2 linked regions of the Phenylobacterium montanum genome follow. The protein of the gene in region 1 interacts with the protein of each later gene in a pairwise test. Links are inferred from orthologs where the notes say so. Each region holds a gene or a part of one and is shown in the gene's direction. Other genes may lie near its edges.

Region 1 (4,213 bases):
CCGCTCGCACGCCGCCCAGCAATTGCGCCAGCTGATCGCCAAGGTGGCGCCGGCCAACAGCCGGCTGCTGGTCACAGGCCCGCCGGGTTCGGGCAAGGAACTGGTGGCGCGGCTGATCCATGCCGCCAGCCCACGTGCCAAGGGCGAGTTCGTGGCCATCGGCGCCGCCGGCATGACGCCCGAGCGGATGGACGTGGAGCTGTTCGGCGAGGAAGGCGAGGGCGGGCGGCCGCGCAAGATCGGCGTGTTCGAGCGCGCCCATGGCGGCACCCTGTTCCTGGACGAAATCGCCGACATGCCGCGCGAGACGCAAGGCCGCCTGCTGAGGGTCTTGGTCGAGCCGCGTTTCCGCAGGGTCGGCGGTGACCAGGACGTGCAGGTCGACGTGCGGGTGGTGTCGTCCTCCTCGCGCGACATGCGCCAGGAGATCGCCGCCGGACGCTTCCGCGAGGACCTGTTCCACCGCCTGAACGTGGTGCCGGTGCACGTGCCGGGCCTGGCCGAGCGTCGCGAGGACATCGCCGAACTGGTCGAGTTCTATATCGACCGCATCAGCGAGGCGACCGGGCTGCCGCGCCGCCGCCTGGCCGAGGACGCCATCGCCACCCTGCAGGTGCACGACTGGCCCGGCAATGTCCGCCAGCTGCGCAACAACATCGAGCGGATGCTGATCCTGGCCACGGGCGACCCGTCCGAGGCCATCACCAGTGACCGCCTGCCGGCCGAGGTCGCGGTGGCCGGAGCCGTGGGCTCGATGGGCACGGAACGGATCATCGCCCTGCCGTTGCGCGACGCCCGGGAGGTGTTCGAGCGGGAATATCTCAACGCCCAGATCGTCCGTTTCGGCGGCAATATTTCGCGCACAGCCAATTTCATCGGCATGGAGCGCTCGGCCTTGCACCGCAAGCTCAAGTCCCTAGGTGTGTCGCCGTCCCGCATGGGTGAGGAAGACGATCTCTGATGCCGCGTATCGCCTATGTCGACGGCCGCTATGTCCCACACGCCGAAGCCGGCGTGCATATCGAGGACCGGGGCTTCCAGTTCGCCGATGGAGTCTATGAGTATTTCGCCGTGTTCGGCGGCAAGCTGGCCGACCTGGAAGGCCATATGGAACGCCTCTGGCGCAGCCTGTCCGAGCTGCGCATCGACCGGCCGATGTCGCAACAGGCGCTGGTCATGGTCATGCACGAGACCATTCGCCGCAACCGCTTCCGGGACGGGGCGGTCTATCTGCAGGTCACCCGCGGCGTCGCCCTGCGCGATCACCCAATCCCCAATCCGGCGCCCAGGCCGACCGTGGTGGTCACCGCCAAGCCGGTAGACTTCGCCGCCGTAGAGGTGCGGGCGCGAAAGGGGATCAAGGTGCTGACCCAGCCGGACATCCGCTGGGGCCGCTGCGACATCAAGACCGTGGGCCTCCTCCCCAACTGTCTAGCCAAGACGGCGGCGCGCGAGGCCGGGGCCTACGAGGCCTGGCTGGTGGACGAACTCGGCTTCGTCACCGAGGGCTCCTCGACCAACGCCTGGATCGTCGATGCGGACGGCGTGCTGCGCACCCGCGACACCAACGCCAACATTTTGCGTGGCGTGACGCGCAAGACCCTGATCACCCTCGCCGCGGAGGCCGGGATCGAGGTCTCGCAGCGGCCGTTCACGGTGGCGGAGGCCAAGGCGGCGAAAGAGGCTTTCATCACCGCCGCCTCGACCTTCGTCATGCCCGTTGTGGGCATAGACGAGGCGATTGTCGGGAATGGGCGCCCAGGCCCTATCAGCGAACGGCTTCGCGTCCTATATGTGGAAAACGCCCGCGCCACCGCCCGGTGATCGCGCGCTCGTCGCTGTGACAGTCCTCGGCGGCGCAAACCAACCTGTGTGTGGAAGCGTTTGGCTTCCGACGATCGCTGACCAAAGGAGCGCTAGAGCGCCATGTCGACAGACAAGAAGCAGAACCTGCAAGACACCTTCCTGAACTCCGTCCGCCGGTCCAAGACTCCGCTGACCATCTTCCTGGTCAACGGGGTGAAGCTGCAGGGCGTGGTCAGCTGGTTTGACAATTTCTGCGTGTTGCTGCGTCGCGATGGCCAGTCGCAACTGGTCTACAAGCACGCTATCTCCACCATCATGCCTTCACAGCCGGTCCAGCTCTATGAGCCCGGCTCCGAACAGGACGACGATTGACCGAAAAACTGATCGACCATCGCCCGCCGGCCCAGACGGCGCTCGTCATCCATCCGAACCGCTCTCAAGCGTCGGATCTGCGCGCGCCGGAGGCTCGGCTCGAAGAGGCGATGGGACTCGCCATCGCCCTGGATCTGGAGATCCGGGGCGGCGAGATCGCGCCCCTGCGCGCGGCCACGCCCGCGACCCTGTTCGGCAAGGGCAAGGTGGTCGAGATCGGCGAACAGGTCGCCGAACTGGGCGTCGACGTGGTGGTCGTCGACGACGCCCTGACGCCGGTGCAGCAGCGCAATCTGGAGAAGGCCTGGCAGGTCAAGGTGATCGACCGCACGGGCCTGATCCTCGAAATCTTCGCCCGCAGGGCCCGCACCCGCGAGGGCCGGTTGCAGGTCGAGTTGGCGCGGCTGGCCTATGAGCGCTCGCGCCTGGTGCGCACCTGGACCCACCTGGAGCGCCAGCGCGGCGGCTTCGGCGTCATGGGCGGTCCGGGCGAAACCCAGATCGAAACCGACCGGCGTCTGCTGGCCGGCAAGATCGGCCGGCTGAAGAAGGAGCTGGAGGAGGTGCGCCGCACCCGCGGCCTGCAGCGCTCGGCCCGCAAGCGCGCGCCGTTCCCGACCATCGCCCTGGTGGGCTACACCAACGCGGGCAAGTCGACCCTGTTCAATCGCCTGACCGACGCCAAGGTCATGGCCAAGGATATGCTGTTTGCCACCCTGGACCCGACCTTGCGCACCCTGAAGCTGCCCGATGGGCGGCCGGCCATGCTGTCGGACACGGTGGGCTTCATTTCGGACCTGCCGCACGAACTGATCGAGGCCTTCCGCGCCACACTGGAGGAGGTCGCCTCGGCCGACGTGGTCCTGCATGTGCGCGACATCGCCAATCCCGACACGGCCGCCCAGGCGGCCGATGTTATGGAGGTCCTGGCCCAGATCGGCGTCGAGCCGGAGGGGCCGCGGCCGATCGTGGAAGTCTGGAATAAGATCGACCTGCTTGATGAGCACGACCTCGGCGCCGCCAAGGCCCGCGCCCTGCGCGGCGAGCGTGATGGCGTCGGCCCGGTGCCGGTCTCGGCCGTCACCGGCGAGGGCGTCGAACGCCTGCTGAGCATCCTGGCCGGCCTGATCGACCAGGGCGGGGCGGTCGAAGCCGACCTGCCGCCCGGGCAGGGCCGCGCCCTGGCCTGGCTCTACCGCCACGGCCGCATCGTCGATCGCCTGGACGAGGAGGACGGTCGGGTGCGCCTGTCGGTGCGACTCGACCCCAAGGCCCTCGGGCAGTTCGAGCAGATGTTCCCGGATGCGCTGCTGAAGCACGCGGCGGAGTAGCTATTCGGCCGCGGCCTTCTCCGCCGCCTTCGCCGCATTCCAAAGTCCATCCATCTCCGCCAGGTCCGACTGATGCGGCGAGCGGCCGTCGCCGGCCAGGGCGGCTTCGATGAAGTTGAAGCGGCGGATGAACTTGGCGTTGGCGGCGCGCAGGGCGTCTTCCGGCTCGACGTCCAGCTTGCGGGCCAGGTTGGCGCAGACGAACAGCAGGTCGCCCAGTTCCTCGCGGGCCTTTTCCTGGTCGCCGGCTTCGATCTCGGCTTCCAGCTCGGCCAACTCCTCGCGTAGCTTATCGATCACCTCTGTGGTGCTGGGCCAATCGAAGCCCACCCGGGCGGCTCTACCGGTGATCTTGGCGGCGCGGGTCAGGGCGGGCAGGGCGGGGGCCACCCCGTCGAGCACGCTCTCATGCTTGGGCTTGGCGGCGCGTTCGGCGGCCTTGATCGCCTCCCAGGCCCGGGTCTGCTCGGCGCTGTCGCGATGGCCGGCGTCGCCGAATACATGCGGGTGGCGGCGGATCATCTTTTCGCAGATGGCGTCGGCGACGGCGGCGAAATCGAAGGCGCCTTCCTCCTCGGCCATGCGCGAGTGGAACACCACCTGCAAGAGGAGGTCGCCCAGTTCCTCCTTCAGCTCCGGCAGGTCGTTACGCTGGATGGCGTCGGCCACCTCGTAGGCCTCCTCGATGGTGTAGGGGGCGATGG
Region 2 (2,828 bases), 3.0 Mb from region 1 along the record:
CGGCTCTATGTTTATCACTGCAAGGCCACGCCGGGCTCGGAGATGGACGAAACCTTCAAGATCATGGAGCTGAAGCTGCTCCGCATGATCATCAATCCGGCCATGATCATGGCGGTGATATTCGGTGGAACCTTGGCCTGGCTTGACGCCGGCCTGATGGGTCCCCACTTCTGGCTCAGCCCGTGGGCGCTGACCAAGATCGCGGCGCTGGTTGTGCTGTTCAGCTGGCACGGCTTTCTAGCCCGGGCGCGGCGCGATTTCGCCAATGGCCGCAACCAGCGCTCCGAGCGCTTCTGGCGCATGACCAACGAGATTCCGTTCGTCCTGGCCATCATCATCGTGCTGTCGGTGACCACCAAGTTCGGCGGAATCCACAGCTGAGGCGGCGCCCCCTCGGCTCACGCTCTGCTTGACCTGACCTTCGGCATGTGGTTCCGCTTGGGGCGAGGCAAGGTTCCAAACCGCGCCGCCCTTCTCCTGTCGGACCCGCGTCCTTCCGTGACGCCGCAAGGTCCGAACCTCCCCATCGGCGCCGGATATTCAACATCTCCGGCGCGACAGACCAACCGTTGGGCCCTTCTCCGGGGTCCGCATGATCGCGTGAGCGATCCAGGAACTGAGTACTATCCATGCAAGACGAAACTATCGACACCCTGATCGATCCCGAAGCCGCCGACATTCTGGGCGAAGGCCCGGACGGTGGCGAAAACGGGGCCGAGGACGGGCCCTCCGCCGCCAGCCAGGCCATCGCCGCCATGGGGCTGACGCGCATGTCGCTACAGCAGCTGAAGGAGAAGTCCTCCGCCGATCTGGTGGCCTTCGCCGAAGCGCTGGAGATCGAGAACGCCAACTCAATGCTCAAGCAGGACATGATGTTCGCCATCCTCAAGGCCCTGGCCGAGGAAGGCGTCGAGGTCAGCGGCAGCGGCACTCTGGAAGTCGTGCAGGACGGCTTCGGCTTCCTGCGCAGCCCGGAAGCCAACTATCTGGCCGGCCCGGACGACATCTATGTCTCCCCCTCGCAGATCCGCAAATTCGGCCTGCGCACTGGTGATACGGTCGACGGCGGCATCCGCTCGCCGCGCGAAGGCGAGCGCTATTTCGCCCTGGTCAAGGTCGACCAGGTCAATTTCGAGAGCCCGGAGAACGTCCGCCACAAGGTCGCCTTCGACAACCTGACCCCGCTCTATCCCGAAGAGCGGCTGACCATGGAGATCGAGGATCCGACCCTGAAGGACCGCTCGGGCCGGATCATCGATATCGTCTCCCCGCTCGGCAAGGGCCAGCGCTGCCTGATCGTGGCGCCGCCGCGGGTGGGCAAGACGGTGATGCTGCAGAACATCGCCAAGTCGATCGCCGCCAACCACCCGGAAGCCTATCTGATCGTGCTGCTGATCGACGAGCGGCCGGAAGAAGTCACCGACATGCAGCGCACGGTGAAGGGCGAGGTGATCTCCTCGACCTTCGACGAGCCGGCCACCCGCCACGTGCAGGTCGCTGAGATGGTGATCGAAAAGGCCAAGCGCCTGGTCGAGCACAAGCGCGATGTGATCATTCTCCTCGATTCGGTCACTCGCCTCGGCCGCGCCTACAACACCGTGGTCCCCTCTTCCGGCAAGGTGCTGACCGGCGGCGTCGACGCCAATGCTCTGCAGCGGCCCAAGCGCTTCTTCGGCGCGGCGCGCAACGTGGAGGAAGGCGGCTCGCTGACCATCATCGCCACCGCCCTGATCGAGACCGGCTCGCGGATGGACGAAGTAATCTTCGAAGAGTTCAAGGGCACCGGTAACTCGGAAATCATCCTCGACCGCAAGGTCGCCGACAAGCGTATCTTCCCGGCCATCGACATCCTGAAGTCGGGCACCCGCAAGGAAGAACTGATTACGCCGAAGGATATTCTGCAGAAGACCTACGTTCTGCGCCGTATCCTCAACCCGATGGGGCCGCAGGACGCCATCGAATTCCTGATCGACAAGCTGCGGCAAAGCAAGAACAACGCCGACTTCTTCCAGTCGATGAATACCTGACTGCCTTACCCCTTGCGGGGGAAGGAGGGGCCCCCGCCCGCGCAGCGGGTGGGAGGATGAGGGGTCGCGCTGACCTCTCCATCCATTCTGCGCCGCGGCGTTGCTCTATCGGATGCGCTGGTGAGACCCCTCATCCTCCCACGGCTTCGCCGCGGGCCCCCCCCTTCTCCCGCAAGGGGAGAAGGATTTTCTACGGCAGCAGCAAACTCGCGCCCGACGTCTCCCGGCTCTCCAGCGCTTCGTGCGCCCGCCGGGCATCCTTCAGCGAGAAGGTCTGGCCGATCTCGACCTTGACCTGGCCCGAGGCTACGACCTCGAACACTGCCGCCGCGCTGGCGTCGAGCTCTGGGGTCGTGGCGACATAGTCGAACAAGGTCGGGCGGGTCAGGAACAGGGAGCCGCCGCGGGCCAGCCGGGCAGGCTCGATCGCGGGGGCGGGGCCTGAGGCGTTGCCGAAGCTTACCAGCATGCCGCGCCGGCCCAGGCTGGCCAGGCTGGCTTCAAAGGTCGCGGCCCCCACCCCGTCATAGACCACGGGCACGCCCTTGCCGCCCGTGATCTCGCGCACCCGGGCGGCGACGTCTTCCTCGCGGTAAAGGATCACGTGCTGGCAGCCGTGCGCCTTGGCCAATTCCGCCTTGGCCGCGGAACCGACCGTGCCGATCACATGGGCCCCCAGGGTGGCAGCCCACTGGGTCATCAGCGTGCCGACCCCGCCGGCAGCGGCGTGGACAACGATGGTCTCGCCCGAGAGCACCGTGTGGCAGCGGCGGATCAGGAACTCGACCGTCATGCCCTTGA

Evidence for each region.
Region 2: the proteins of hfq (region 1) and rho interact in binary tests that used the Escherichia coli proteins (3 or more experiments, as listed by UniProt). The link is inferred for Phenylobacterium montanum from one-to-one orthologs.

The regions. Positions count from the first base shown.
Region 1 is NZ_CP073078.1:671,687-675,899, forward strand. Bases 671-3,552 are described here. They hold hfq (RNA chaperone Hfq), read left to right. Parts: upstream 671-1,926; coding sequence 1,927-2,178; downstream 2,179-3,552. Other genes in these bases: ntrX (nitrogen assimilation response regulator NtrX), read left to right, coding at 671-961; KCG34_RS03045 (D-amino-acid transaminase), read left to right, coding at 961-1,824; hflX (GTPase HflX), read left to right, coding at 2,175-3,509; mazG (nucleoside triphosphate pyrophosphohydrolase), read right to left, coding at 3,510-3,552. Outside these bases: more of ntrX, read left to right, coding at 1-670; more of mazG, read right to left, coding at 3,553-4,213. UniProt on the Escherichia coli protein: RNA chaperone that binds small regulatory RNA (sRNAs) and mRNAs to facilitate mRNA translational regulation in response to envelope stress, environmental stress and changes in metabolite concentrations.
Region 2 is NZ_CP073078.1:3,639,840-3,642,667, reverse strand. It holds rho (transcription termination factor Rho), read left to right. Parts: upstream 1-629; coding sequence 630-2,027; downstream 2,028-2,828. Other genes in the region: KCG34_RS16385 (quinone oxidoreductase family protein), read right to left, coding at 2,218-2,828; KCG34_RS16395 (CopD family protein), read left to right, coding at 1-381. UniProt on the Escherichia coli protein: Facilitates transcription termination by a mechanism that involves Rho binding to the nascent RNA, activation of Rho's RNA-dependent ATPase activity, and release of the mRNA from the DNA template.